3 regions of the Shewanella sp. BF02_Schw genome follow, and region 1 is predicted to be linked to each of the others. Evidence: predicted binding sites of a transcription regulator. Region 1 holds the regulator's gene; each other region holds the start of a gene.
The links. Region 1 encodes sigma-54, which starts transcription at its own class of promoters, with help from an activator protein. Its sites were predicted from a motif close to GTTGGCACGNNNNTNGNNT; they were not measured.
Positions count from the first base shown of each region.

Region 2: HNW13_RS20565 (nitric-oxide reductase large subunit) is a predicted target of sigma-54. The motif match lies at 5,819-5,837, and genes of this name have one in related genera.
Region 3: HNW13_RS19110 (DUF1778 domain-containing protein) is a predicted target of sigma-54. The motif match lies at 5,769-5,787, and genes of this name have one in related genera.

Region 1 covers NZ_JABKAW020000007.1:2,695-12,718, reverse strand. Annotated here, with positions in the region: gene lptC (LPS export ABC transporter periplasmic protein LptC) at 1-483, shown strand, start outside; gene lptA (lipopolysaccharide transport periplasmic protein LptA) at 470-1,051, shown strand; gene lptB (LPS export ABC transporter ATP-binding protein) at 1,048-1,779, shown strand; gene HNW13_RS19920 (RNA polymerase factor sigma-54) at 1,922-3,406, shown strand; gene hpf (ribosome hibernation promoting factor) at 3,432-3,719, shown strand; gene ptsN (PTS IIA-like nitrogen regulatory protein PtsN) at 3,722-4,165, shown strand; gene rapZ (RNase adapter RapZ) at 4,162-5,025, shown strand; gene HNW13_RS19900 (HPr family phosphocarrier protein) at 5,046-5,321, shown strand; gene mgtE (magnesium transporter) at 5,833-7,197, shown strand; gene HNW13_RS19890 (hypothetical protein) at 7,718-7,870, shown strand; gene HNW13_RS19885 (transposase) at 7,890-8,141, shown strand; gene HNW13_RS19880 (EAL domain-containing protein) at 9,561-10,024, opposite strand, start outside.
Region 2 covers NZ_JABKAW020000007.1:139,501-149,524, reverse strand. Annotated here, with positions in the region: gene HNW13_RS20600 (CIA30 family protein) at 1-470, shown strand, start outside; gene HNW13_RS20595 (HAD family hydrolase) at 496-1,101, shown strand; gene HNW13_RS20590 (TIGR02450 family Trp-rich protein) at 1,146-1,361, shown strand; gene HNW13_RS20585 (tetratricopeptide repeat protein) at 1,620-2,507, opposite strand; gene HNW13_RS20580 (DUF2955 domain-containing protein) at 2,758-3,783, opposite strand; gene HNW13_RS20575 (HlyD family secretion protein) at 3,904-4,962, opposite strand; gene slyA (transcriptional regulator SlyA) at 4,971-5,456, opposite strand; gene HNW13_RS20565 (nitric-oxide reductase large subunit) at 5,883-8,171, shown strand; gene norR (nitric oxide reductase transcriptional regulator NorR) at 8,314-9,870, shown strand.
Region 3 covers NZ_JABKAW020000006.1:65,992-76,015, forward strand. Annotated here, with positions in the region: gene HNW13_RS19085 (alpha/beta hydrolase-fold protein) at 1-540, shown strand, start outside; gene HNW13_RS19090 (DUF885 domain-containing protein) at 683-2,554, opposite strand; gene HNW13_RS19095 (YdcH family protein) at 2,736-2,975, shown strand; gene HNW13_RS19100 (DUF3644 domain-containing protein) at 3,460-4,713, shown strand; gene HNW13_RS19105 (GNAT family N-acetyltransferase) at 4,997-5,494, opposite strand; gene HNW13_RS19110 (DUF1778 domain-containing protein) at 5,491-5,763, opposite strand; gene HNW13_RS19115 (amidohydrolase) at 5,918-7,579, opposite strand; gene HNW13_RS19120 (haloacid dehalogenase type II) at 7,760-8,500, opposite strand; gene hutI (imidazolonepropionase) at 8,879-10,024, opposite strand, start outside.

The sequences.
Region 1 (10,024 bases):
AGTGAAATGGACGCGGTACAAATACGCGGTATTGAGCGCCCAGATTTTGTTGCAGATAACCTACGCACTACAGAATTCAACCAACTAGGTTTCGTCGAAAGTCGAGTCAGCGCCGAACACATGGAGCATTACGCCTCAAGTGACATCACTCACTTTACCAAACCTATTTACCTCATTTACCCTGAAAACGGTAAAGCACAATGGCAATTAAGTGCAGACCGTGGGCAATTGAATAAAAATACCAGCAAAGTCACATTAGAAAATAATGTTATTATTGATGCCATTGATATAGAAGAACCCCTGCAGTCACTGAGTACCCAAGCTATTACGGTGGATTTAACCACTATGATAGGATCCTCACAAGAGATGGTGTACATCAAAGGTAAAGGGTTTATTATTCAAGGTTTAGGCCTACATGCTGACTTGAATTCGCAAAAATTATCGCTACTAAGCCAGGTAGAAGGAACATATGAGCCACATTAATCGTCTCCACACTCGCGCCAATGTTATGTTATTAAGTAGCATACTTTGTATATTGAGTTTGCCTGCCATAGCGAAACAAGGGGATCTGAAACAAGAATTGAAAATCGCTTCAGTCAGTCAGTCTGCCGACATTAAGAATAATCAAATTGTTTTTAATGGTCCGGTAACGATTGTCCAAGGCACGATTAATATCAATGCAGATCAGTTACGGGCGTTTACCCCTGAAAACACCACCAGTAAGAGATTAATTGCTACTGGCACCCCGGCTACATTTTCACAAGAATTAGATGACGGTAAAATTGGTACCGCAAGTGCTAACGAAATTAGCTATGACCTTGCCACCACTACACTCACATTGACTGGCAACGCCAAATTGGATCAATCAGGTAGCCAGGTTACCGGTAATAAAATCAAGTACAACATCAGTGCTCAAGAGCTGATTGCCGAAAGTACTGGTACAGGGCAAGATCGGGTAATCACCATCATTCAACCAGAGAATTTCCAAGACGAGTCGGCGCCAAAGCAAAAACTCCCTGAAATTCCTGTTAACAAGCAGATCAAACCATGACCCAAATTACCTTAACCGCTGAAAATCTAGCTAAAAGCTATAAAGCTCGTCAAGTTGTTAAAGATGTGAGTTTAACGGTTAAAACAGGCCAAATTGTCGGTCTTTTAGGCCCCAATGGTGCAGGTAAAACCACCACCTTTTATATGGTTGTCGGCTTAGTAAAAAGCGATAAAGGCCGAATATTGATTGACGATGACGACCTTACTGCCGATCCAATGCATTTGCGCGCCCGCAAAGGTATAGGTTACTTACCACAAGAAGCCAGTATTTTCCGCAAGCTTACCGTTTACGACAACATAATGGCCGTACTGCAAACTCGCAAAGAGCTCAGCACAGACCAACGTATTGAACAGCTTGAGCATCTACTCGAAGAGTTCCACATTACTCACATACGCGACAGCCAAGGCATGTCGTTATCGGGTGGTGAACGTCGTCGTGTTGAAATTGCGCGCGCTTTAGCTGCTAATCCAAAATTTATTTTGCTTGATGAGCCCTTTGCTGGTGTTGATCCTATTTCGGTCATCGACATTAAAAAAATCATCCAACAACTTAAAAATCGCGGTTTAGGGGTATTAATTACCGACCATAACGTACGTGAAACGCTAGACGTTTGTGAGCGAGCCTATATCGTCAGCCAGGGTAATTTAATTGCCGAAGGCACACCTGATGAGATATTAAGTAATCAACAAGTTCGAGCTGTGTACTTAGGTGAACAATTCAAGCTATAGTTACTTTACTGGCCTTTTAGTCTAGCTAACTCATTTCATTGAACGATACCTAAACAACGTTAAATGTCATTGATGTTTATGGCAATCCATTACAGTTCGAGATTGTCATTTTTATGGAAAATCATCTAGGGATAAGCGGTAAATGAAAGCGTCACTCCAACTTAAAATGGGTCAACACTTAACCATGACCCCACAATTGCAGCAAGCCATTCGCTTACTGCAATTATCGTCATTGGAGCTACAGCAGGAAATCCAACAAGCATTAGATTCAAATCCATTGCTTGAAATAGAAGATGAGTTTTCTGAAGCAAAAAACTCCTTAAAAGAAAACCGCGACCAAGCGGATACCGACTTTAGTGACAACAGTATTGTTAATGTCGAAAAAGACACTTCCACCGTCGACATAGCAGAATCCATGACCAAAGAAACCATGGATGATTTAGCCATGGATACCACATGGGATGAAGTATACACAGCCTCACCTATGTCAGGTTCGGGCAGTGCAAGCATGCGCGATGACGACATGCCCTTTCAAGGTGAAACTACTGAAGGTTTGTACGAACACTTAGAATGGCAAAAAAATCTCACTCCATTTTCAGACACAGATCTCGCCATTGCCACCGCCATTATTGATGCCATTGATGAACGCGGTTATTTAACCCAAAGTACCGAAGATATTCTCGAAGCCATGGGTGATGAAAATGTGGAACTCGATGAGGTTGAAGCGGTATTAAAACGCGTTCAACACTTTGACCCTGTGGGTGTTGCAGCACGTGATTTAAGCGAATGCCTATTTATTCAATTAGCGCAATACTCTAACGACACACCCCATATCGATAATGCACGATTGTTAATCAAAGGCTATTTAGAGTTAATTGCTGGCCGTGATTTCAGATTATTGATGCGTAAAACAAAACTAAAAGAAAATGAGTTACGTGACGCAATCACTTTAATCCAGACACTCAATCCTCGTCCGGGCTTATTAATTACCCCCATGGATGATGAATACGTGATTCCCGATGTCACAGTATTAAAGAAAAATGGCCGTTGGGTAGTAGAGTTAAACCCAGACAACATGCCTAAAATTGGTGTTAATCAGCAATATGCAGCCATGGCTAGAGGCAGTAAAAACCCGTCGGATAGTCAATTTATTCGAGGCCATCTGCAAGAGGCTAAATGGTTTATTAAAAGTATTGAAAGCCGTAATGATACTTTACTTAAAGTGGCAAATTGCATTGTGCAATTTCAGCAAGGCTTTTTTGAATATGGCGAAGAAGCCATGAAGCCTATGGTGCTCAATGATATCGCTGAAGCTGTAGAAATGCATGAATCGACCATTTCACGAGTCACCACACAAAAATATATGCACACCCCTCGGGGCTTATTTGAACTAAAATACTTCTTCTCTAGCCATGTCAGTACTGACGATGGCGGGGAATGCTCATCAACGGCCATTCGTGCTTTTATCAAAAAGCTGGTTGCCGCAGAAAACCAGAAAAAACCACTGAGTGACAGTAAAATGGCTCAGCTTCTGGCAGAACAGGGCATAAACGTTGCTCGTCGTACGATAGCAAAATACCGTGAAGCAATGATGATCCCGCCCTCAAACCAACGTAAGAGTTTATAACCTACTAGGCAATGGAGGATTTTTTATGCAAATAAGTCTGACTGGGCGTCATGTCGAAATAACAGAATCTTTACGTGAATACATCCACAGTAAATTTTCAAAGCTTGAACGACACTTCGATCAGATCCATAATGTACACGTTGTGCTCAATGTAGAAAAATTACAACAAAAAGCAGAAGCCAAAATCAACATTAATGGCGCAGAAATTTTTGCAATGTCAGAAAGTACTGATATGTATGCTGCAATAGACGCCCTGATCGATAAACTCGACCGTCAGGTAATTAAACACAAAGAGAAGAATACAAAACACTAACGATGGAACTTTGTACCATTCTGCAGCCGGAATGCACTACCTGTGCCACACCGGGCAGTAAGAAAAAAGTACTGGAACTCATCAGCAATTTAGTCGCTGCCCAGTACCCAACCCTGTCTTCGCAAGAGGTTTTTGAAAGCCTGTTAGCGAGAGAGAAAATGGGTAGCACAGGTATAGGAAATGGCATTGCGATACCTCATGGTAGATTAACGACCATCGATCACCCTATCGCGATATTTATTAAATGTGAAGAAGCCATTGCCTTTGATGCAATCGATAAGCAACCCGTGGATCTTTTATTTGCTTTGTTAGTCCCTGCAGACCAGTGCCAACAACATTTAGGCACGTTATCGAGCATGGCCCAAAAGTTAAGCGATAAGCAAATATTGAAACAGCTTCGTAAAACTCACGACGCAACAGAACTTTATCAGGTTATTACTGCATGAAACTAGTTATAGTATCGGGACGTTCAGGCTCAGGGAAATCCGTTGCCCTGAGAGTATTAGAAGACCTAGGATATTATTGTGTTGATAATTTGCCTTTACCACTCATTGGCACATTATTAGCCCAGCTTAAAGGCAGTAATGATTTGGTTGCGATTAGCGTTGATGTTCGTAACATTGCAGAACAAGGTAAAGTGCTTCAAGACCAATTGGCACTACTTCAAAATGACACTGAAATTATCAGTTTCTTTTTAAATTCCAATGACAAAGTATTGCTTAAACGTTACAGCGAAACACGTCGATTACACCCGTTATCTAAAAATCATATTTCACTGCAAGAAGCGATAAAACTAGAAGGCCGTTTACTTGAGCCTATCGCAAAAATTGTTGATCACTATATCGACACTTCTGCGCTAAACATCTACGAATTAAGCGACCAAGTTAGGCAAATATTATTAGGCAGTGTTGATAAAGAGTTAGTGATTAACTTTGAATCTTTTGGCTTTAAACACGGCATGCCGACAGAAGCAGATTTTATGTTTGATGTACGCTTTTTACCCAACCCACATTGGGAAATAGAACTGCGTCCATTTACGGGTTTAGACGAGCCCGTACAAGAATTTTTAGGTCGTCAGCCATTAGTTAATAAATTTATTTGGCAAATTGAAAACCTATTTGAAACTTGGATGCCGCATTTAGAACGTAACAATCGCAGTTACCTTACCATCGCGATTGGTTGTACTGGTGGTCAGCACCGTTCGGTATATATTGCAGATCAATTAGCAAAACGATTTCGACAAGGCAGTAAACACACGGTTAATGCTCGCCACAGAGAATTAAATATCAGTGATACTAATAACTAAGTGAGCATAGGATCGCGTCAATGATCAAACTTGAACGCCAAGTGACCATTTCAAATAAATTGGGGTTACACGCCCGTGCCGCCACAAAACTCGCGATGTTAGCGGCGGATTTTGATGCTAACATCACCTTAACTCAAGGCGAAAAAAACGCCAGCGCAGCTAGCGTACTTGGGCTATTAATGCTTGAAAGTGGTATCGGTAAAATGATTAGGGTGACAGCTCAAGGCCCAGATGCTGAAGTAGCATTAAACGCAGTGTGTGATCTCATTAATGCTAAATTTGATGAATCTTGTTAATTTTTTAATCGCATTAAATTTATAAATAGCCTGTAATGTGTGAATAGCTGCAAGTTACTCATGCTTTAAGCCACCGTCATCCTTATTTTATGCGGCCTCTAAATGACTAGGCCATACTAACCAAACTGTCACGACATTGATGATCACCAGTAGACATCAGTCCCTCAAAAATATTAGCCCTTAGGTTTATCTCTCGCAGTTGATACCAATCTCATTAGTATCAGTTCATTCTGCGGGAGTTAGCGTTTAACATGATAAAGACATTACCGCTTCTAGCAACGGATCCAGTGCAACTCTGTTTCCGTGACGTGGTACGTCTATAGTATGTAAAGCAGCATTGGCTGCTGCAGAATTTCACCGCAGAAGTCATTTAAGTATTTTATTTCTGCATTTCATTGTCTTACGTAAAGACAGCTATTTCTGCATTTATACGCCTTGAACTGTACAACCTGAGAAACCCAGAATAATGACATACTGAATAATATAAGTATGACGAATAGGAAGTAGATATATGGGTAAAGAGTACCTAGACAATGAGATAACAGAACAACGTCTCAATCAACTCGTTCAAGCACTAGACAGTGGTCTGTTTGTCCATGCCCGTAACATGCTACATACCATGTCACCTAACGATGTCGCCCTTATTCTCGAATCATCACCGCCCAAAAATCGTCAGGTGTTATGGCAACTCATTGACCAACAATATGCTGGGGAAATTCTTGACGAATTAGGTGAAGAACTTAAAGATTCACTTATTAGCAGCATGACACCAGAGAAGCTTGCCCAGGCCACAATAGGCATGGATACAGATGACATGGCCTATATTCTTCGCAGTTTACCCGATAATGTTTACAAGAAAGTGCTCAAATCAATGCGAAGCCAAGACCGGGATAGAGTAGAGCAAGCATTGCGTTACCCAGATGATACTGCCGGCAGTATCATGAATACTGATACCGTCACCCTAAGACCAGATGTCAATATCGAAGTGGTATTACGCTATTTACGTCAACGGGGAAATTTACCTGATACGACTGATACTTTATATGTTGTGGATCGCCATGATCATGTTTTAGGCGGAGTAAGATTAGCTGATTTACTCACATGCGATCCAAGTGTAACGGTCCGCAGTATTATGGACACAGAATTAGAAAGTATTCCTGTAGAGATGTCCGATAAAGATGTGGCGCAAAAATTTGAACGGATGGATTGGATATCTGCCCCAGTCGTCGACAGCCAAGCAAAATTGCTTGGTCGAATTACTATCGATGACGTTATTGATGTCATCCGCGAGGATGCCGAACATTCAATGATGGGAATGGCAGGGATGGATGATGATGAAGATACCTTTGGCCCTGTGCTTAAAAGCACTCTGAGACGCTCTCTATGGCTAACCATCAATCTATTTGCAGCATTACTAGCCTCATCTGTCAGTAACATGTTTGAAGGTACCTTAGAGCAATTCGCCACCATCGCAATTTTAATGACCATTGTACCGAGTATGGGAGGCGTTGCGGGTAATCAAACCCTAGCACTCGTCATCCGCGGGATTGCACTTGGGCATATTGGCCAAAGTAACTCACGCTGGTTAATTGGTAAGGAATTAAGCATCGGATTATTGAACGGTTTAATGTGGTCTGTATTGGTCTTTTTTGCGGTATGGCTTTGGAAAGACGACATCGCATTAGGTGGATTAATTGGCAGTGCCATGCTGATTAATATGACGGTAGCAGGCTTTGCTGGCGCCACTATCCCCATAATGTTAAAAAAGCTAAATATCGATCCTGCGTTGGCGGGGGGTATGGTGTTAACGACGGTAACAGATGTCGTTGGCTTATTTGCATTTTTGGGCCTAGCTACATTATTTTTAATGCACTAAATCATTGATTTAAATCGTACATATCATGTCGTCCAACGAAATTGCACTATCTAGTGCAATTTTACGGACGTCGGCGGCGTCTCTATACACATAAGTCTTTTTCACACATAAGCTCATTTACCAAGCGCTTAGTACTCTGATCACTTTTGCAGCTATGTCTGCAGCCTCACTTTGTTAACGTTTTTCAAACCATCAACTGGCAACAACTCATTCGGTGAAAACCTTGCCTTCATCTTGTCATTAAGGTGACCTTTTTTTGCCATATTTGTCATCCATACTGCGCTACGACAATCACAACCGTAATGTGTTGCCGGCAGCACATGCTCACCACATTAGTGCAATTGCACCAATCTGGTTGGCGACGCAAAAATAACAAAACTACAGGTAACAGGTAATATACTGATAAATAACAACTAAAAATATTTATCAAAGTTGGCACAAGCTTTCCATATAAGAAATATGCACCTACTAAGTAGTAGTTTATTTTTTAAGCAGTCCATTGTAATTGTAGGAGATAGCGATGAATAAAATAACCGTAACACGTAGCATTATATCGATAAATGTCATGGTCAATAATGTCATTGCACAATGCCGCCAAAACATTTTTTTCTTAGCACATCTCGGTTGCAGTCAGTGGGATGAAGTTGAAACTCGCTCAGGTAAACATAGATAAATCGGAAGGAAATTATTTGATGAATATGTCAAATGCAAGACAGTATCCAATCGACTTACAAAGACAAGTGATTAATGAAGTCAAAAACCATAATCGATTATTATCCGACGTAGCAAAACAATATGGCGTGTCGGCTAAAACGGTTTATCAATGGGTGAGAAGTAACGATAGTCGCCAAACTGAAAGCAAGGGCGCGATCGTATCAGAAATAGCCTATTTACAACAAAAGATTGCCCAGTTAAGTCAACAATTACAAACAATGGCAAGTTAGTAACATTAACTGTTTTGGCAAGGATGTTTGATCGTATTAACAACTCGTCCCCCAGCAAGTTGATAACACAGCAACAAACATTCTAATAAAAAATAAGCGCAAACTATCTTGCATCCTTGCCGCTTTATAGCTCTACCGTTAGCCGTTAAGGAAGGCAGCTAACATAACAGTTCAGGCGTTATTGGGTCCCCAGACTCTATGAATCTAATAACGTCATTTTTATTAAGGTGTTTTACAGATCTAAATATCAAAACCGTTTTGGCAAGGATGTTTGACCGTGTTAACAACTCGTCCCCCAGCAAGTTGATAACACAGCAACAAACATTCTAATAAAAAATAAGCGCAAACTATCTTGCATCCTTGCCGCTTTATCGCTCTACCGTTAGCCGTTAAGGAAGGCAGCTAACATAACAGTTCAGGCGTTATTGGGTCCCCAGACTCTATAATCCAATAACGTCATTTTTATTAAGGTGTTTTACGGATCTAAATATCAAAACCGTTTTGGCAAGGATGTTTGACCGTGTTAACAACTCGTCCCCCAGCAAGTTGATAACGCACAGCAACAAACATTCTAATAAAAATAAGCGCAAACTATCTTGCATCCTTGTCGCTTTATCGCTCTACCGTTAGCCGTTAAGGAAGGCAGCTAACATAACAGTTCAGGCGTTATTGGGTCCCCAGACTCTATTAATCTAATAACGTCATTTTTATTAAGGTGTTTTACAGATCTAAATATCAAAACCGTTTTGGCAAGGATGTTTGACCGTGTTAACAACTCGTCCCCCAGCAAGTTGATAACGCACAGCAACAAACATTCTAATAATAATAAGCGCAAACTATCTTGCATCCTTGCCGCTTTATCGCTCTACCGTTAGCCGTTAAGGAAGGCAGCTAACACAACAGTTCAGGCGTTATTGGGTCCCCAGACTCTATAATCCAATAACGTCATTTTTATTAAGGTGTTTTACGGATCTAAATATCAAAACCGTTTTGGCAAGGATGTTTGACCATGTTATCAACGCGTCCCCAAGCAAGTTGATAACGTACAGCAACAAACATTCTAATAATAAGCGCAAAATATCTTGCATCCTTGCCGCTTTATCGCTCTACCGTTAGTAGTCAAGAAGACAGCTAACATAACAGTTCAGGCGTTATTGGGTCCCCAGACTCTATAATCCAATAACGTCATTTTTATTCCAGCCTCTGGCTGACAAGCTCAAAACAATAATAATCACGAGCTTGATAACACTCTGGAGCATCAATGGGTACAGGTTGATCGCATTGGAGTGTTGGATACCCCAGTGGCATAAATATAACCACAGACAATGCAAACAAAAGCCCCAACGCAAAGGATGCAATGGGGCTTTTTCATTTCTATTAACTCAAAAACAGCTTAAGCTTAACTGAATAAGCCACCGCTTATTCATCGACGGAATTTACACCTTTAAGATATTTACTGCTCTGCGATATGAAGGCTTCAAAATCAGTGCTATTGAGTGGGCGACTAAACAAATAACCTTGACCCATAAAACATCCTAATTCAACTAATGCGTGGCTTTGCGCTTCAGTTTCAACACCTTCGGCAATTAGCACTAACCCCATCGACTTACCCAACGAAATAATCGTCTTCACAATTTCATAATCATGTTTATTGTTGAGCATATCTTTCACAAACGACATATCAATTTTCATTACATCAACATTAAACTTTTTCAAATAGGCCAAGCTGGAATAACCAGTACCAAAATCGTCAATAGCAATCTTAATCCCTAATGATATTAACTCACTCAACTTGTTTTGCATGTCCGCTGCATCAATCATCAATGCAGTTTCGGTAATTTCCAATTCAAGTAAATGTGCCGGTAAATTATGCTCCAATAGTG
Region 2 (10,024 bases), 140 kb from region 1:
ACCCAAGCCACTTCACAGCGTGGAACATCAATAATGACACTGTGATGGGCGGTATTTCGCAAAGCCAAATTAAGCTTAATGAGCAACAAGCGTTATTATTCTCTGGACAGGTTTCCTTGGCAAATAATGGCGGATTTGCATCGACAGAATCCAGCTTTATCCATCAAATTGCCGATGCATCATTACTCACTATCACGGCCAAAGGTGACGGAAAAATATATCAAATCCGCCTAAAAACACCGAATTTATCTTATGGTGAAGCCTATGTGGCTAACGTTAATACTCAAGCTGATACACTCACTCAACATACTTTTACCCCGGCAGATTTTACTGTCAGCTTTAGAGGGCGAGCGGTCACGAATGCCCCTACATTAAACTTTGAAGATATTGATCGTGTTGGTTTTCTCGTGGCACAAAAACAACAAGGTCCATTTATAATTGAGTTACACTCAATACAGTTTGACCGATAAATATGTTAATACATAAGGGTATTCATTGAATTTACCAATACACATAAAAGGCATTATTTTTGATTTAGACGGCACCTTAGTTGAGTCCAGTTTAGATTTTGACTTAATTCGCCAACAAATTGGTTGCCCTAATGGCGTAGACCTTCTTAAATACGTCGACGAGTTAAGTTGCAAAGCCACTCAAGCCAACGCAAACAAAATTATTCTTGAGCATGAATATCAAGATGCTATGAGTGCCAAACCAATCAAAGGCATGACCGAACTGATTAACGCTATTGAAGCGGCCAAATTACCCACAGCCATAGTGACTCGTAATAGCCTTGCAGCCAGTGCCATGAAGGTAACACAAAATAATATCGCCATAGACCATGTGTTAACCCGAGAGCACTTCCCTGCAAAGCCGGCACCCGATGCGTTACTGGCCATTGCAACACAATGGCAAATACATCCACAGCATATTATCTATGTTGGTGATTACTTATACGATATTCAAGCAGCTAATAACGCGGGAATGATAGCCTGTTTAATTAATCATGGCATCGAACGTGATTATCAACATTTAGCCGATATTGTTATCGAAGAGTTGAGTCAACTCCAGCAATTAATAATCAATAACTCACCGAGCGATTAACGCCAGTACTAACGTTAATAATAAATAAGAACTACCACATGAATATGAATCAAATTCACCCAAAAAAATTACTGAATAGTAAATGGACCAAAGTTAACGTGGTTCAAAAGTTGAAGCATTTTACAGTGACTAAAGTTGAGTATGACGAGCAACAAAACGTGGTTGAATGTCTTATCCGTGCAGAAATGAATGCAGAAGAATGCTCTATTAATTGGCGCGTTCTTAAGGATCCGCAACAGTGGAAAATTGGTTGGCAATAATCTACTGCAAAACACATTTATTATGCCGTTTGATAATAAAAAAAGTGACTCTTGTTTAAATACAATGAGTCACTTTTTTATACTAGCATTAGCATAACCTTAGCTAACGAGTTTCAAGATAATAAACGGTTATCAAACTGCTTGTTGATCTGTTTACTATTGCATTGACTACAACAACTGACTATAGCTTCGTTATTAGCCTTGCAACAAAAATAACCAGTTTGTCATTGAAACCCATTATTCTATTTAACTCGGCTATTATTTTATGATAAATATTGAACCTTCGAGCCTAAATTGAAGGGTTTCTAAACCCCAATCAGATAACATGACGTCCTGGATACGTTGGCCATCACCTTCACTACTACATCCCCACATTTTTGCACATGTTTGTCCCGCTATATTGGATCCAGTGCCTTTTGAAGTGTCAGGGATCATGTGGTTCAATTGGGTAATATGCGAGCCAAACATGTCTTCAAATGTATCCATTTGTACGTCAATGGTTTCCATTTCACCTTGAGGAAAATTGATCGCTGCAGTTTGCTGGTTTGAAACAGTTTTCTCAGGGATTAACGTGACAACATCTTTTGAAATTAAAGCGTAAAGTTTGCTCAGCGGTAAATCTTTAGTTGATTCATGTAAGTAAAGTATTTGCCCATAATTTCTGGCTGCAAAATTATTTTCTTCATAAGCTATAGCAAGGTATTGATCTGCAAGTGCCAAATCTTGTTCTACCATGCCACCACCTAAATACATTTTACCCAATAAATACGATGACTGAGAGTGGCCCATTTTTGATGCGAACTGTAAAAACTCAACACCTTCGTCGACATCTTTCAGAGGAGTATCTTGTAAATACAAAACACCCGCTTTATATTTTGCATCCAGTACACCATATTTACCTGCACGTCGGTACCATTTTAACGCCATGTCTAAATCTTTATCGGTGCCATACCCGGTGTAATAGAATTCAGCTAACATGGCCATTGCTGAGGAGTGGCCTCGTTTCGTTAAAATGCGATAGGCTTTAAAGTATTCAATACATTCAGACGTGTTGCACTCAGGCAATTGGTTTGCTTGGCTTTTAAATGGAGCGAAAGCGAGAAAGCTTAATATTAAGCTCAAAATAATAGCATTTTGTTTCATCATGTTAAGTCCTTTTTATATACGATTCATTACTATTAGCATTTATATGCAAAATGTCTATAGTAATTATGTCTATAAAACTAACCGTACGTTATATCTAATATTATCAATCGATTACCTAATTATTCTTCAAAAGTAATCTAATACTCTAACAATAGCCACTTCCCTACTGCCATTAAAATCAATCCACAACTGACGAATATTAGTAAACTCATATACTCCAATGAGATTTATTTACCGCACACACCAATGTTCAACCAAATCGAGTAGCTTCAAATCGATTCAATATCCGATGCACCACATAACACAGTAATAATGTTGCCACGATAGCGACTAATATACTGCTTATTCGGTACAAAGCACTAAAAACTAAGTCATTATCTGGGGTTAAGTATTGACCGAATAATATCCCTAAGGTGGTCATAGCACCGAATCCCACTCCAGAGCCACTCGCTTCTCTCACGTGTACTTGGCTAAACAACATTAAGCCTATCCACAATAGTGGTATCACAAAAATCAATAATCCAGACCAATCATAGAGTAACCCTTGTCCCACCAAGCCGAAAGTCACGCCAAACAAGGTACCGATAGCTCGTTTGCGGGCATAACCGAGCGCACCATTCCAATGCATTGGGAATAACAATAACAAGGTGGTGGCTTGAGCAGACATAGAATCACGTAAGTTAAATACCTGAAAAACCACAAATGATGCAGTTGCAATAGATGCACCGAGTAACGCTTCGTGTCGCATGCGGTTAGGCACTTTAACCACGGCAGCAACTGGCGCTCTTGGTTCAACATCGGGCCATAAAGCAGTCATAGCATAAGCGATTACAACAGAGGCCGCTGTCGCCCAAAAATTACTGAAAATGAGATTATTAATATCGACACTCGGATAACTGGCAAAGTGCAGCATAATGCTTAAGCTGATAACCCCGTTAGCGCCAAATAAAAACAAACTACCGCGTGACATTGCCGCAAAACGATACAAAAATAGCACAAACACGATGGGTAATATTACCCCAGCGTGAGAGCCAAATAAGCCACCTAAAATACCTACTTCAATCCCAGACATTACAGATGATGCCAACAATTGCCTCATCGCATGGGCATTCATCACAGGGACTAAACCGAGCAATAACATTGGAGTGACGGTAAAAAACACACCATAACTGAGATCGAAAAACTTGCATATCGCAAACCCTAGCGTGGCGCCTGTTGCAATGCGTAAACATTGGCGTAAATCGTTTTGAGTCAAAGGACTATGGCGTAATAACATATGAACAACCTACGACATTGATACAAGATACTGCACGCAAATAAATTAACCTGCAGCATTGCCTTGAGTGTGAATTGGTGTAATGAGTATTAACAATCAATATTGGGCTTAACTGCGGCGTTAATAGATATAATGCAGCGTGCTGATAACCTTAATTTGAACCTTGGCTAGAAAGCCAAGTAAACCGCTATTAGGTAATAATTGCACCGTTGCACGTGCTCCAGCGGGTAATGCATTAACGCCTTGGTGGTCAAGTTCAAGGTGTAATCGTAAGCGTTGAGCATCACGTACCCAACGTACCGATTCTTGCGGATCAGCTAAACGGCCATTGGCATCAAATTGCCCGGCACTCACTCCGGCATCTACGGTACTCACTTTGGCATGATATAAACGTCCAGGTTGACCATCAAATGCAATAAGCGCAGTTGATTGTGGCTCAATACCGCGTAAACTTTTTTCTCTAAAATCAGCAATAATATCGACGTTTTCTGACACTACAGCTAATAGCGGCTGTCCAACAGTGGCAAAGCTGCCGACTTCTAACTGTAAGTTAGTCACCACGCCATTTTGGTCTGCGCGAATTTGAGTGTATGACAGGTTTAATTCTGCTTGAGCTAAACGATTTTGAGCTTGACGGACTTTTAAATTATCTTCGCCATTGCGTCCACGACTTACCACTAGCTTAGTTAAGCGAGCTTTAGCGGCAAGTAAATTGGCCTGCGCCGTGACGGCCTCACTTTGAGCTTGATCAGTTAACTGCTGCGATACACCTCGGGAGGCATACAGAGCATCAAGGCGTTTTGCTTCACTATTTCTCTGCTGTGCACTACTTTGATTTGCCTGAACATCTGCTTTGGCTGCTAGTATCGATGCATCAAGTTCAGCGTTATCTTGTTTTGCTTGCTCTAACGCCAATGTAGCTTGCTCAGCCGCTAACTCGTAAGGGGCTGAGTCGATGCTAAATAACACATCACCTTTAGCCACAAGTTGGTTATTTTCGACGGCAATAGATGCAATTTTACCACTGACTTGTGGCGTCACTTTAGTGACCATTCGTGTGGCCATGGCTTGCGGCGTCATAGGCATTACTGCATCGGCAAACATAAAGTAACCAAACACCATTACAAACATAAAAATAGCGATTTTAACGAGTCGAGCAAATTGTTGATCTGGGGTCATGTTATTTCTCATTCAGGAATTTTGTTGTCTTGTTCAGTGTTCTTATGCAGCGCAGCAAGAGCATTATCACTAATAAGACTAATGACACGTTCAAATTCACTTAATTCTTGGCTGCTAATACCTGCAAGTAAATCGCGACGAACCAACATAATGCGGCTTTCCATCTGCTTAAGCATGTCGATGCCTTCAGGAGTTAAGCTGACTATTCGTGCTCGCTTATCGTTCTCGCAGCAGCGGCGCTGTATATATCCTTGCTGTTCTAACTGGCTCAAAGTGCGCATTAAAGAGGGCAATTCTATCTCTAAAGCATCGGCAAGCACCTTTTGGCTCACGTTATCGCCCAAGCGCAGTAACTTCCACAGCGCAGTCCAGCGAGGGTGAGTTAACCCTAATGGTACGAGCTCCGCGTCTGCAGCGGTGCGCCATAAACGATGTAATCGCCCTAAGTGCTCAGCAAGTGAAAGTTCTTTTAATCGCTCTAATTCTTTATACATAATAAATTGCCATTTAGTTAGCGTGCTAAGCATTATAACAACTTAGCATGCTAAGTAAATGACTGATGTTAATTAATCCATAAAACCTCTATAGCGTTGAAACTAATTTATTGATAACTGTGACTAAAAATGACTAGCGTTGATTACACGAACAAGAAAGATTAGGCCTTTAGTCACATGACATTACCTGGAAAAGAGAACATGAGTGTTATTTAGACAAAGATGATCAGTATCACCAAAAAAAAGTGTCACTTTGACATTAACAGTCTTTTTGACACTCATTAAATATGTCACTTTGACAACATATTAACGACAGGTAAAAACAAAATTCATTAATAACAGTAACTTAATAACAATAAAAAGTTGGCACGACTTGTGTAATGCTCTGGTCATCTGTATCAAAATGACTTTGCGCTAAGAGGACTTATGAGCAAAAATAAACTCACCGGCATTGCACTGCTAATCGTGCTAGTGGCTTCCTTCACGGTATTACTCAGTTTAGGCAGCGGCATATATCGAGAAAAACCGCCGATTCCAACGGCTTTCACTGACACCAGTGGCCAACCCATATTTACCAAAAATGATATTGAGCAAGGCCAACTTGTATGGCGTTCAATGGGCGGGCATCAGTTAGGATCAATTTGGGGCCATGGTTCTTATGTGGCACCAGATTGGACTGCAGATTGGTTACATCGTGAAGCCCAAGCTTGGTTGTCTATCACCGCAAACGAGCGCTATAACCGCGATTTCACTGAACTCGATTCAGAACAGCAAGCCGGTTTAGAAAAAGGCTTAAGAGATGATATTCGCCATAACACAGTGATCAAAGGTACTGGGGGTGAAACTCACGTCGCGCTGTCAAATACCCGAATTGCGGCAATTAATGAAGTGACTAAGCACTATTTATCGTTATTTGGTGATGATCCTGCATTAAGTTCATTACGTGAACAATATGCCATGAAAGAAGGCACTATCACTGATGCTGAACATCGTGAATTGTTAAATGCCTTCCTCTTTTGGGGAGCGTGGGCTGCGGTAACTGAGCGCCCTGGTTATGATTATACTTATACCAATAACTGGCCATACGATCCACAAATTGGCAACGTCCCCACTTCAGACAACATTGTTTGGTCAGTACTAAGCTTAGTGACATTGCTTCTTGGTATTGGCATGCTGGCTTGGCATCACGCCACCTGCAAAGAGGAACCATTGCCAGAACCAGCCAAAGGTGATCCATTATTTTTTACTAAACCTACTCCATCGCAAAAAGCCGTCGGAAAGTATTTTGTTACTGCTATTGGACTGTTTTTACTGCAAATATTAGTTGGCGGAATTACCGCGCATTACGCAGTTGAAGGCCAAGAATTTTATGGTTTCCCAATATCTGAAATTCTGCCTTATTCTGTTACCCGTACTTGGCATACTCAACTCGCAGTATTTTGGATTGCCACTGCATGGTTAGGCACAGGGCTATATATTGCCCCTGCACTATCAGGATACGAGCCGAAGTATCAACGCTTAGGGGTAAACGTTCTTTGGGTCGCGTTGGTCGTTATCGTATTGGGATCTATGGCTGGTGAATGGATTGGCGTACAACAATACTTTGACCTAGACATGAACTATTTATTCGGACATCAAGGATATGAGTACATTGATTTAGGACGCGTATGGCAAATATTATTGTTTGTGGGCTTATTAATTTGGACCGTGTTAATCACTGCAGCTATGCGCCCTGCATTAAAAGTTGACAGCGACATACTGCCGGCAATTTGGATTCTATACGCCTCTTGTGTCGCCATCGGTTTGTTTTATGGTGCCGGCCTGTTTATGGGCAAACACTCAAACCTTGCCATCGCTGAATACTGGCGTTGGTGGGTGGTCCACTTATGGGTAGAAGGCTTCTTTGAAACATTTGCAACAGCCGTTATCGCATTAATGTTAGTTCGCTTAGGCCTTATCCGTGCACGCAGTGCCAACGGTGCGGTATTATTCACAACAGTGGTGTTTTTAACTGGCGGCTTAATCGGCACCTTACATCATTTATACTTTACCGGTACCCAAACCTCAGTCATTGCTTGGGGAGCCATATTCTCGGCACTTGAAGTGGTGCCGTTAGCATTAATTGGTTTTGAAGCTATGGGAACCTATCGTTTACGTAAAGCGAGCCCTTGGATGGAACGTTATCACTGGGTCATTATGTTCTTTGTCGCCACCTCATTTTGGAACTTAATTGGTGCCGGTGTATTAGGTTTCTTAATTAATCCACCAATATCGCTTTATTTTATCCAAGGTTTAAATACTACTGCGACACATTCTCATGGTGCATTTATGGGCGTGTACGGTATGTTAGGTATAGGGCTAATGCTATTCTGTTTACGCGGATTAACAGGCGATATGCAATGGAACCAAAAATACCTTAAAGGGGCATTCTGGACATTAAATATCGGCTTAGCAGCAATGCTGTTTATGTCATTATTGCCTGTCGGAATTGTGCAGTTCTTTGCGGTCATTGACCACGGCTATTGGTATGCTCGTTCACCCGCTGTGATCCACAGCGATTTAGTGGAAAGCCTTGTATGGACACGAATGTTTGGTGACATTATCTTCAGTATTGGTGGATTATTGATGGCGGCGTTCTTATTTGACATCATCAAGAAAGCCATTGCTAGCAAAGGCGTTAAAGCGAAACAAGCTAGTCCATTAACGATTAACTAAGTATGCATTAATAAACACGCTTTGATAACCATCATCAGGGGCCTTTGTGGCCCCTTTAGTTTCAACAATTTGGGCTTTACCCTTGTTGTTATATTCACACTTGTCATAATGACACTTATTATGTTCCTTTCTGGAGTTTAGCATGGCATTGAGACAAGCTGACTTAACCCGTATCGCACTTGATATCACGTCCAATTTATCTAAACGTGATCGATTCTCTCGTTTATTAACCACAGTAAGAGAAACCCTCGATTGTGATGCTGCTGCACTGTTATCGTTCCACGGGCATCAATTCAAGCCATTAGCGATTGATGGACTGAGTGCGGATGTATTAGGACGGCGCTTTATTTTAAGTGAGCATCCGCGACTTGAAACCATTGCCCGAGCGGGTGATATTGTCCGTTTCCCTTCCAATAGCGAATTACCCGACCCTTACGATGGCTTAATCCCCAATGTAGATGGTGACTTAAAAGTGCATGCCTGCATCGGTTTACCATTATTCGCTAACGAGCAACTCATTGGCGCATTAACTATTGATGCATTAGATCCCAATAAGTTTGATCAATTCAGTAATAATGAACTGCGCAGCTTTAGCGCAATTGCAGCGGCTTCATTAAACAACGCATTGCTGATTGATAAACTTGAAAAACAAGCGTCAACGTTTACCATCCCCCATACCCAACCCTCTAGGCTATTAGACACAGAAACAGAAACCGAAATAATTGGTCAGGCCGATAATCTATTATCGCTGCTTAATGAAGTGAATGTGGTGGCAGAAACTGAACTCAACGTGTTGGTTTTAGGAGAAACGGGTACCGGTAAAGAACTGATAGCCAAGCAGATCCATCAACAATCAGCACGAGCCAATAAACCACTGGAGTATTTAAACTGTGCTGCACTTGCTGAATCCGTTGCCGAAAGCGAACTCTTTGGTCATGTAAAAGGCGCGTTTACTGGCGCTATTAGCCATCGTAGCGGCAAATTTCAAGTAGCCGATAAAGGCACATTATTTTTAGATGAAATTGGTGAACTACCTCTTAACTTACAAGCAAAACTTCTGCGAGTACTGCAATTTGGCGACGTGCAAAAGGTCGGTGATGATCGTAGCTTAAAAGTCGATGTTCGTATTATTGCCGCAACCAATAAAGACCTAAAAAGCGAAGTATTGGCCGGACGATTTAGAGCAGATTTATACCATCGTTTAAGCGTGTTCCCGGTTATGGTTCCACCACTAAGAGAACGTCAACAAGATATCCATTTATTAGCGGGCTACTTTATCGAGCGCTATAGACAGCAATTACACTTGGCCCATTTAAGATTAGAGCCTTCATCATTGCAATTACTGGAGCAATATGACTGGCCTGGCAACATACGTGAACTTGAGCATTCCATTCATCGAGCCGCTGTTTTAGCTAAATCACAAAGCCAAAAAGATGGTTTATGCATCATTAACAACAGCCATTTTGAATTTGCACAGTCATCGCCTGTTGCTATCCATTCAAACAAAAACCTGACGCTTAAACAGTCGGCAACATCTTTACCACAAACAAGCTTACGAGATGCAACAGATCAGTTTCAAAATCAATTTATCCACCAAATATATACTCAGCAAGGGAGTAATTGGGCTGCAACCGCACGCCAATTGCAAATAGATTCAGGTAACTTACACAGGCTGGCTAAACGCTTAGGATTAAAATAAAAAAAGTAAAAAATTTCAGTTGAAATATTAGCCGTAATAAGTAACGATGCGCCCTAACCATCTGTACAAATGACCTGTACTAATTATTTGTACTAAATAGTCAAACTTGGCAAAATATTGTAGTCTGACTAATATAACGTCTGTTTTGGAATGA
Region 3 (10,024 bases), on a different contig from region 1:
GATAGCGACTTTGAACAAAGGCAGCTGGATTCGTTTGCTAAGCTTGAAGATATTATTCAAACCAATGCCAATGCTAAATTGAACTATCAAATAAAGCGTTTTGACGGCAGCTATTATATGACTCAGCCTATTTTGGCGACGGCATTAGGTATCGAGAAGATATTTAACGATGTTCACACTGTTCTAGCGGCGGATTCAGAAGTATCGCAACAAGGATCTAAAGCGATTCTAGCCTATTATAAGCGACTGTCTGATGAGGTTTATGGCTTTGATGTGCCAGCAATTGATTCGCTGTTAGCCTTAGGTAATAGCTTAGTTCACGCAGCACCACAGCAAGCTATTGGGGTTTACCAAGATACGCTGAAAGCCTATCCTAAAGCACATTCGGCCTACCATGAGTTAGCCAGCGTTTATGCCGCTACAGGTAAAATGACTCAGGCTATCGAAGCGGAACAACAAGCGTTAGCAAGTACCGACCATCCGTTCTATCAAAACAAATACACTAAAAAATTAGCAGAGTTTCAAAACCAAGCTAAATAAAACTGATCTAAGTTAAACCAAGCTGCAAAACGATAAATGACAATAAAGCCACAGCACGAGTATTCGCCCTGTGGCTTTATTGCGTAGCCTGCTCAAACAGTATTATTCTGAGCGGAAGCTTATTATTTCGAGCTGAGGTTGATTACGCAGCCGTTTCGCTGGCTAACCACTGATTAATTTTTTGCTCCATTAAATCTAAAGGCAATGCGCCATTTTCTAATAAGCGATCGTGGAATACTTTAATATCAAACTTATCACCTAAGACTTGCTTGGCTTTGGTACGTAGTTCGATAATTTTCAGCTCACCTAATTTATAGCCAAGAGCTTGGCCTGGCCAAACGGTATAGCGTTCAATTTCGCCGGTGGCTTCCGACAAATGAATCCCTTCAGTTGCCACCGCGTAGTCAATGGCTTGTTCACGGCTCCAGCCTTTGGCGTGCATGCCTGTATCAACCACCAGGCGAACTGCACGATGTAACTCTGACTGCAAACGGCCAATGTTGTCGATAGGGTCATTAGCATAAATGCCCATTTCGGCAGCTAAACGCTCGGCATATAAAGCCCAACCTTCGCCAGCCGCATTGGAGTAAAACACTGTGCTTAGCAGTGGTAATTCATCAGATAAGCCAATAATGGTTTGTAAATGATGACCAGGATTGGTCTCGTGGTAGGTCAAGGTCTGTAATGAATAAGATGGCAGTGATGCCGTGTCATACAAGCTGATCCAGAAGGTGCCTTTACGCGAACCATCTTGCGAAGGGGCATCATAAAATGCGCCGCTAGTAGAAGCCGCACGGCTGTCTGGTACCGCTTCAATAGCCACATCTTGATTAGGCAAGCGACCAAACCACTGTGGTAATTTTGCATCAACCAAGGCTAAGTCGGCATCAATATCGGCCATTAGCTGTTGCTTGCCTTCTGGGGTATTAGGGTAAAGATATTGTGGGTCGTTGAGTAACACCTGCATGCGCTCGCCGACGGTGCCATCAACATAACCGACTTCTTTGAGTAGCCCGTCCATCTCGGCAGTAATCCGGGCGACTTCAGCTAAACCGAGTTGATGAATTTCATCAGCAGTTTTGGTCGAATTGCCTAAATGCTGGATCAGCGTTTGATATAACTTCGCCCCTTGAGGTAAACGCCCAATGCCAGCTTCATGAGTTGCTTTTGGGCGCACGGCTTCTAAGGCGTTGATCAGTTGGCGGGTGGCGGCATAGTATTTAGTCTCGACCAGTTCCGTAGCAGACTTTACCAATGTATCGCTATCGACCACTTTTGCTGCGTTAAGTTTAGCGTTGAAGCTGGTCACTAAAGGATGGCTGTTTGCTGGGCCGCTGATTTGGGCCTGTAACCCACGCAGTGTGTTATCAATGACAAAGTCTGGTGGAATGACGCCTATGTCGGCATCATGGTTAAGCTTATCGATAAGCGTCCCCATCGCTGCAGGGTATATGCTTAAACGGTTTAAATAAGCGTTCGCTTCATCGGTATTGGTAACGGAAAATTTGTCTTCCATGTAACCGGGGAATTCAATTTGCAAACCCGATAAATGGTTTACGGCATAGGGTAAAAACCACACGCCATACTCGCCTAATACCGTGCCATAATTCACTGTTTGAGCAGGTAATAAAGCGCCTTTCACTTCAGACTTTATCGCGTTTAAGCTGATCGTTTCTGAGGGAGTTAAGCTTGTTGCATCAATATCGTTGAGTTGACTCAGTATTGCCTTAAGCCCTTTGCGACGATGGGTTTCACCCGATGGGCTGTAGTCGGTGAGTTTAGACATCACTTTGGCATTGATGCTTGCGTCGCTCACGCCATAATAAGTGGCAATTTCAGGTCTGAGTACAAAATAGTCTTTAGTGATCGACTCTACTTGCTGCTTAAGACTGAGCTTAGTAGCAGACTTTCCCGCTGTTGCGGTGATAGAGTTGGAATTATTTTCAGGTGTTGCTGGATCTGAACATGCGCTGACGAGCAGACTGATGATTAAGACATTGAGAAGTTTTTTCATTGATTACTCATTAAGTTAATAGCGGTATTCAAGTACGAATATAAGCATATCCTAACAGTTATAGCGGTTAAGCTGTTGCAGTTTTTATATGCTTGTTATTGGAAAACATGAGAGTAAGTTTGACGATAAGGTGTAAATATGGTCTAACATTATTAGACATTGACATGAAAAGGAGAGAAGTATGTTAGGTGAAAGCCATGCGTTATTAGTTGATTTCCCTGAGTATCAAGACAAGATTTCATTGTTAACCGCCAATGATACTGAGTTTGCTGAAGATGCGAAGCTGTATCATAAATTAGATACTGAAATTCGTAAGCTGGAGTTACGCAATACTCCAACAAGTGATGACTTTATTGAGCAAGCAAAGCTTGACCGTTTGGTATTAAAAGATAAGTTGTATCAGTTGTTTACCCAAGCTTAATTCGTTTATTCCGCGTTTGTTTTGGCTATGTCAGCATTTAGGTTGTGATGACATGGTCAATTTCTTGCTGTTATCTCAGTAATTCTTATTTGTTTTTATTATCTTTGATTTATGGCCTGCGGCCACTAAGGTCGTGGCGCTTCGCCCACACCAGACCAAGAGGAAACCAACGGCTGTTCCCTCTTGGAACTCCCAGCCGCCACATCAAAATTATCTGAAAAGCGATAATTTCGCGACGTGGTTGAATCCAGCTTTTGACTTCGTTTTGGTGTTCTTCGGCCTTATTCGAAAATGCTAACGCTTTCGGTGGTACATCCTGTACCTCGAAAGCTAGCCAGACATCCATGTCTGGACTCACGCTATTTTCTTCAACGTCCTCAATGTAGTGGCAACATGAAGAAATTTAATTGCTTTACACCAAAGAGATAGCAAATGTAGGATGAAATTAATTAATCTGCTGTAAAATAACTCATGGAGTATTGCGTTGAATCGGAATCAAAGAGTAGATCTAGCATTTGAATTTATGCTAGCTAAGGAGAAAGCTGGAGAAGCTTTCACAATGACTGAATTGGCAGAAGCATCAGGCTGGGCAATAAGTAGTTGTCAAACTTATCCAACTAAAAGATGGCACCAATTCGTTCAAAGAGATGGTAGCCAATATACTTCTACGGGGCTCAGCTATTTAAGCAAGGCTGAATTTAGTCTTATACATTCACAAAAACTGCAAGATCCAAACAACCTTTCGCCAAAAAGTATTTTGCTTCACAAAGCTAGAGAGTTCGCTTTACTGGCTGTATCGACGTACAACAATCCTTATACGGAATTTAAAACATATGGCTTTATAGTTAATATCGTCATTGCTTACACAGCTTTGTTTCATGCTATTTTTGAGAAAAAAGAACAAAATTATTTTCATCTTGATGAAGAAGGAAATCCAATAATAATTGATGGTGAAGAAAAAGCATGGGAGTTGTATCGTTGCTGTAACGAATATTGGCGTGGCGAGGATAACCCTGAAACCAAAAATTTAAATTTTCTTATTGGACTCAGAAATAAGATTGAACATAGAAGTTTACCAGCAGTTGATCTCGCAACTAGCGGTGAATGCCAATCTGCACTTAATAATTTTGAGAATCTTCTAGTTGAAGAGTTTGGTGATAGTCATGCATTAATGGCTAGGTTAGCGATTGCTATGCAATTAACCCGAACTTCAGAACAAGCTCAACTCGATGCTTTAAAACAATTTCACACCGAAAATTACCGTGTTGTGCGTGAGTACATGGAAACATATAAAAACGATTTATCTGATGACGTATTGGAAAGCCAGAAATATAGAATAAGGGCTTTTTTAGTCCCCAAGCTCGGAAATCATGCAAAATCTGCTGACTTAGCTATTGAGTTTATTAACGTTAATAAACTCAATGATAATGAAATGGAAAACTATGAGCGAGGCGTAGCTTTTATTAAAGGTATAGAGTCTCCATTTAAGTTAAAACCAGGCAAAGTTGTTACTATCGTTAAAGAGAAAATAAAAGACTTTAATCCTACGTTACATACTAAATGTTGGAAGTATTATAATGCTAGACCTCGTGAAATGGTAATCACCTTCAAAGGAGAATATGCAGCTTATTCTGAAGGTTTTGATGGTTACTTATATTCACGTCGATGGGCAGAATTTCTTATTAGACAACTAAGAAATAAAGATGAGATTGCAAGGGTGCGCAGGCAAGCTATTTAACACATATGAGCCACCTGCCAGTAAAATGTGAGCTTCGTTTTAACGTTAGACAACCATGAAGTTAAATCGAAGAAAGTAGAATCGCAGGTGCTGATGAGTCAGCGAGTATCCAAAACATGGATGTTTTGGCTAAGCCCACATGGATGTGCTTGTGGCGTCTCGCTTAATCATCTGCACTGGGTCTGCGGCAGGCAATTAGTAACATCGAAGTTAGGATTCGAATTGAACGAAACCAATACTAAGTAAATTGGATTAAGGAAGTGCATCAAAGGCTTTTTGTTAATTAACTTAAACTTGCTCTTACATCTGCAATGGTGATGAACAGTTTGTTTTCTGCGTCTTGAAAAGCTTTAAATCCATAGCGTTCGTAGAAGTGTGTTGCGCCATCTTTTGCGTCAACAATGACGACTGGGAATGCTACGCTATCACTTGCCGCTAGCAGTTTTCGTAGTGCATCAATAAGTAACCATTCGCCAAAGCCTTGGCCTTTATAGCGGTCATCGATTGCTAAGCGGGCTATAAGGCCGCCAGACGTTGATGACTGGTACTTTTTCTGTAGCTTATCCGGCAGAGTCTTTAGGTCAATTGGTGTCATTGTTAAGGTATAAAAGCCGATAATATGCGAGTTATCGTTATCATCTTCTAAAATGAAAGTTCTGCTATTGTCTTTCTTCGCTTGCTGACTCGCCATGACTTTTAGGTAGTTATTAAGAGCGTCAACACCACAGTTGAATCGGTTTCTATCGTGTTTAGCTTTATCTAAAAGTACCGTATTCATTATTGGATTTTGCTTTCGTAACGTTCCGAAGCCGTTTTGAGTTTTGAGTTTGGTGTTGCTGGACTGTCTAGTGCTTCCATAAGCAACATCGCATCTGTTTGACTTAGTTTTAGTACTTGTTCACGCTCAATGATTTGTTTGGCTTTTTCGATTGCTGCACTGAGTACAAATGAGTTAATGCTCGACATACCAGCGATTGCTGCTGCCTTTGTCAGTAAATCTTGGGTGTCGACATCAACTCTAGCGGTGATGCGAGGTAAAGTAGTCGCCATAATATAATCTCCAATTGTGCCAAAGTGTCACATGGCTATTATGGTGTTAAAACGTACAACAAGCAATGCCTGTGTCACTTTGGCACACAGGCTGAAACGTTATTAAAACCAATTCTACTTATCTTACTTATCAATAAACCCTACTCAACGCAGTTTACTCTTGTGCAAATACCTTGCGGCCGTTTACCCAGGTGGCGATGACTTTGTTTTGCCAGATCTGTTGTGGGTCGATTGTAAAATAGTCATCTTCGACTAGGATAAAGTCTGCTTTTTTACCGGGTTCTAATGAGCCTAATAACTGTTCTTGATGGCCCGCGTAGGCGGCGTCGATGGTGAAGCTTTTGAGTGCTTCGATACGTGATAGTTTTTCAGTAGCGAGCCAGCCGTCGAGTGGTTGGTTAACATGGTCTTGGCGAGTTACGGATGCATGCAATCCAAAAAATGGGTTTGGCGATTCAATAGGGAAGTCTGAACCGTTGGCGATGACGGCATTAGCGTTTAACAGCTTGCGCCATGCATAAGCACCGGCCAAGCGGGCTTTACCTAAACGGTTTTCTGCCATGTTTTTGTCGCTGGTGGCGTGGGTTGCTTGAATCGATGCGATAACCCCAAGTTGGGCAAAACGCGGTATGTCGGCTAAATCGAGAATTTGTGCATGTTCAATGCGATGGCGTAATGCTTTTGAGTCGGTTTCTGCAATGGCGGTTTGGTATTTATCGAGCACCACTTGATTGGCGTTGTCGCCAATGGCGTGAGTATTAACCTGAAAACCTGCTTTCATCGACTGTAAAATCAGTTTGCCGAGTTGATCGTCTGAATACAGCATTAAGCCTTTATGGCCGGGTTGATCTGAATATTCTTTGATTAACGCTGCGCCGCGGCTGCCAAGCGCGCCATCGGCTGATATTTTAACGCTGTCGACTTTAAACATGTTATCGGCAGTGGTGATATGGCCTTGCTTTAAGATGGTGGTAAAGCGAGGGTCTTCAACCGATAGCATGCCATTAACCCGCACGCTCATGGCATTGTTCGCTGCTAATTGTTGGTATGCCTTGATGTTGTCGATGTTGATGCCGGCATCGTGCACACTGGTTAGCCCGTATGACGCTAGGCTATCCATCGCTAGGGTTAAGGTTGATTGTAATTGCTGCTGATTGAGATCGGGGACTATGTTAAACACTAAGTTCATCGCATTATCGATTAATACACCAGTAGGATTACCTTGCTCGTCTTTGACAATTTCACCGCCTTCTGGTGCCACTGTGGTTGACGAAATTCCCGCGAGTGCTAACGCTTTGCTGTTAACCCAAATGGCATGACCGTCAACTCGGCCAAATGATACCGGATTAGCTTTAAAGGCTTTATCTAGGCTTTCTTTAGTCGGGAATTGTTTGCTGTCCCATAACTCTTGGTTCCAACCTCGGCCCATTAACCATCCATCAGTCGGGTTGTTTTTACTAAATGCTTGCGCGCGTTCAACGGCTTGTTGTTCGCTACTGGTGTTGGTCAAGTCTGCGGTTAATAAACTCAAACCATACCCTAGCACATGACCGTGGGCGTCGATTAATCCAGGTAATAAGGTTTTACCTTTGCCATCAATTGAGGTGATATCAGTTGCACTAGGTAAGGCTTGGTTTAAGGTAAATAGTCGATCAATTTTGTCGTCAGTAAATTGGATAGCATTGAAGGTTTGCAGTTTTCCGTCGACGAGCGTGTAGCCATTAACATGATGCATCAGTGTGGTTTGTGCCATGGTGTTTGCGCTTAAACTAGCCAAACATAATGCCACTGATAGCGCTAAATATTCCGTTCTCATCTGTTTTCCCTTTTTATGACGACGATTAATCAGCATTCATTAAATGTTAATTAATGGTTAATGGCAAGGGGCAGTGCAAGTCGTCTTAAGGGGGGGGGAGATTGATGGGGCTATATAGAGGAAATACTCATTGCTGTGTAAATTTATCGCCCAGCTAATACTGGGCGATAATCGTTAAGGCTAGTTGAACTTAGCTAGGGTGCTGGCTAATTCGTTTACATCCAGTACGTTGTAGTCTGGTTGTGCTGCTAGTGGGAACAACACTTTACCTTGGCGACGAATAAAGGCGGTTTGTAAGCCTGCTTTATCTGCACCGGCAATATCCCAGCCGTGCGCGGCAACCATTAACGCTTCATTTGCATTAACACCTAAATCTTTAATGGCCCATTGGTACGTTTTTAAATGCGGCTTAAATACTCCAACAGACTCTATGCTTAAGTTGGCATCAAAATACTGGCTTAAATTAGCATTTTTAAGCTGTAAGGTTACGCCTTCCAATGATGAATTGGTTAAGGTGACTAGTTTGTAGCCTTGGGCCTTCAATTTAGCTAAACCTTCCGCAACATCTGGGTGAGCGGGTAATGAACGAAGTGGCGTTAAAATGGCGGTTTTAGCTTGTTCTGGTGTAATGGCAATGCCGTTGATTTCGGCGACCATTTGCAGTGACGCAACGCCAATGCTACCAAACGTTTGGTAATCACCTGTAGCTGAAACTACTAAAGAATGATGCAGCATGGTTGAGAACCATAATGGCAGTAAATCTTCACGGCCATTAAGCGCTTTACCCACAGAGGCGCGCATATTTTCAAGATCTAACAAGGTTTCATTCACATCAAAAATAATCACTTTAGGCTTAACTAATGGTGCTTGCACCGCAGTATCTGCTAGATTTTTAGCAAAAGCGCTACTGGTATTAAGCATAAAAAAAGCTGTCGCAAGCGATATTAAAACACGGATTTTCATAAAACCTCTGGCAATGTGATGTTGGTTGAAAAGAACTTATCGAGTATTCATCTCACTATTGTTGTCTGTGATACTGACTATAACAAGCTGAACGATTGTTCATTAATATAGTCAGCCTAAATGAAACTGACCTTAAAATCACGGTTTTATTGCCCAATAGTTTAATAAATCTGAACTCGGGATTTGAGGTGACGTACATAGCAGCGCCACTGGAGATAGACATTATCGCCAGTGGTACTGCTATTAGTAGTGAGTTTTAGTTGACGTTGTGGCTATTTGATTGAGAAAAGTTGAGCCCAATTGTTTAACTGTTTAACGGTTTAACTGTTTAACTGTTTAATTGGGTAGCGCAACTACCTGACCATTTTTTACAACGGTTTTACACAGGTTCACTCCGTAAGCATAAGCTAATTGTGCTGGAGTGGTGATATCCCACAAACAAAAATCAGCTTGTTTACCTACGGTAATACTGCCGACATTATTGTCGATACCAAGTGCTTTTGCAGCATTAATGGTTACACCTTGTAAGGCTTCTTCTGGGGTGAGTTTGAATAAGGTGCAAGCCATATTGAGCATCAATAAAGTGGAGCAAATAGGCGATGACCCCGGATTAAAATCGCTGGCAATAACCATTGGCACCTTATATTGACGCAGTAAGTCGATTGGCGGTAATTGGGTTTCGCGTAAAAAATAAAATGCGCCGGGTAACAAGGTTGCACAGGTACCACTTTCGCTTATGGCTTTAATACCTGCTTCATCTAGAAACTCAATATGATCGACCGATTTAGCCCCAAGCTTGGCTGCTAAGGCGCTGCCGCCCATATTGGTTAATTGCTCAGCATGCAGTTTAATCTGCAGACCTGCCTGTTTAGCCGCAGTTAATACTCGCTCAGTTTGCTCAAGATTAAAGGCGATATTTTCACAAAATACATCGACGGCATCAGCAAGGTTTTCGGCGATTACCGCGGGGAGCATGTCATTAATGACGAGGTCGATATAGACATCTGCATTGTCTTTATATTCTGGCGGAATAGCATGGGCGCCCAAGAAGGTGGTGCTTATATCAATGTGATGATGTTCGCCTAGCTCACGCGCAACGCGCAATAATTTAAGTTCTGTTTCGGTGTTCAAGCCGTAACCAGATTTAATTTCAACCGTGGTGACGCCTTCTCTGGCTAGGGCGTTTAAGCGTTGTCGACCCAGTTCAAATAACTCAGCTTCATCAGCTTCACGACAGGCGTTAACGGTTGAGATAATACCGCCGCCAGCCCGAGCGATATCTTCGTAACTTGCACCTTGTAAGCGTTGTTCAAACTCATTGGCGCGATTACCGGCAAAGACTAAGTGGGTGTGTGCATCGATAAGCCCTGGTGTTATCCAGCCGCCTTTGCCTCTGTAAACTGGGGTTGCCAGTACATCAAATTCAGGTAGTTCACTGCGCGGGCCAACCCAAGCAATTTTGCCATCTTTTATTGCAATAGC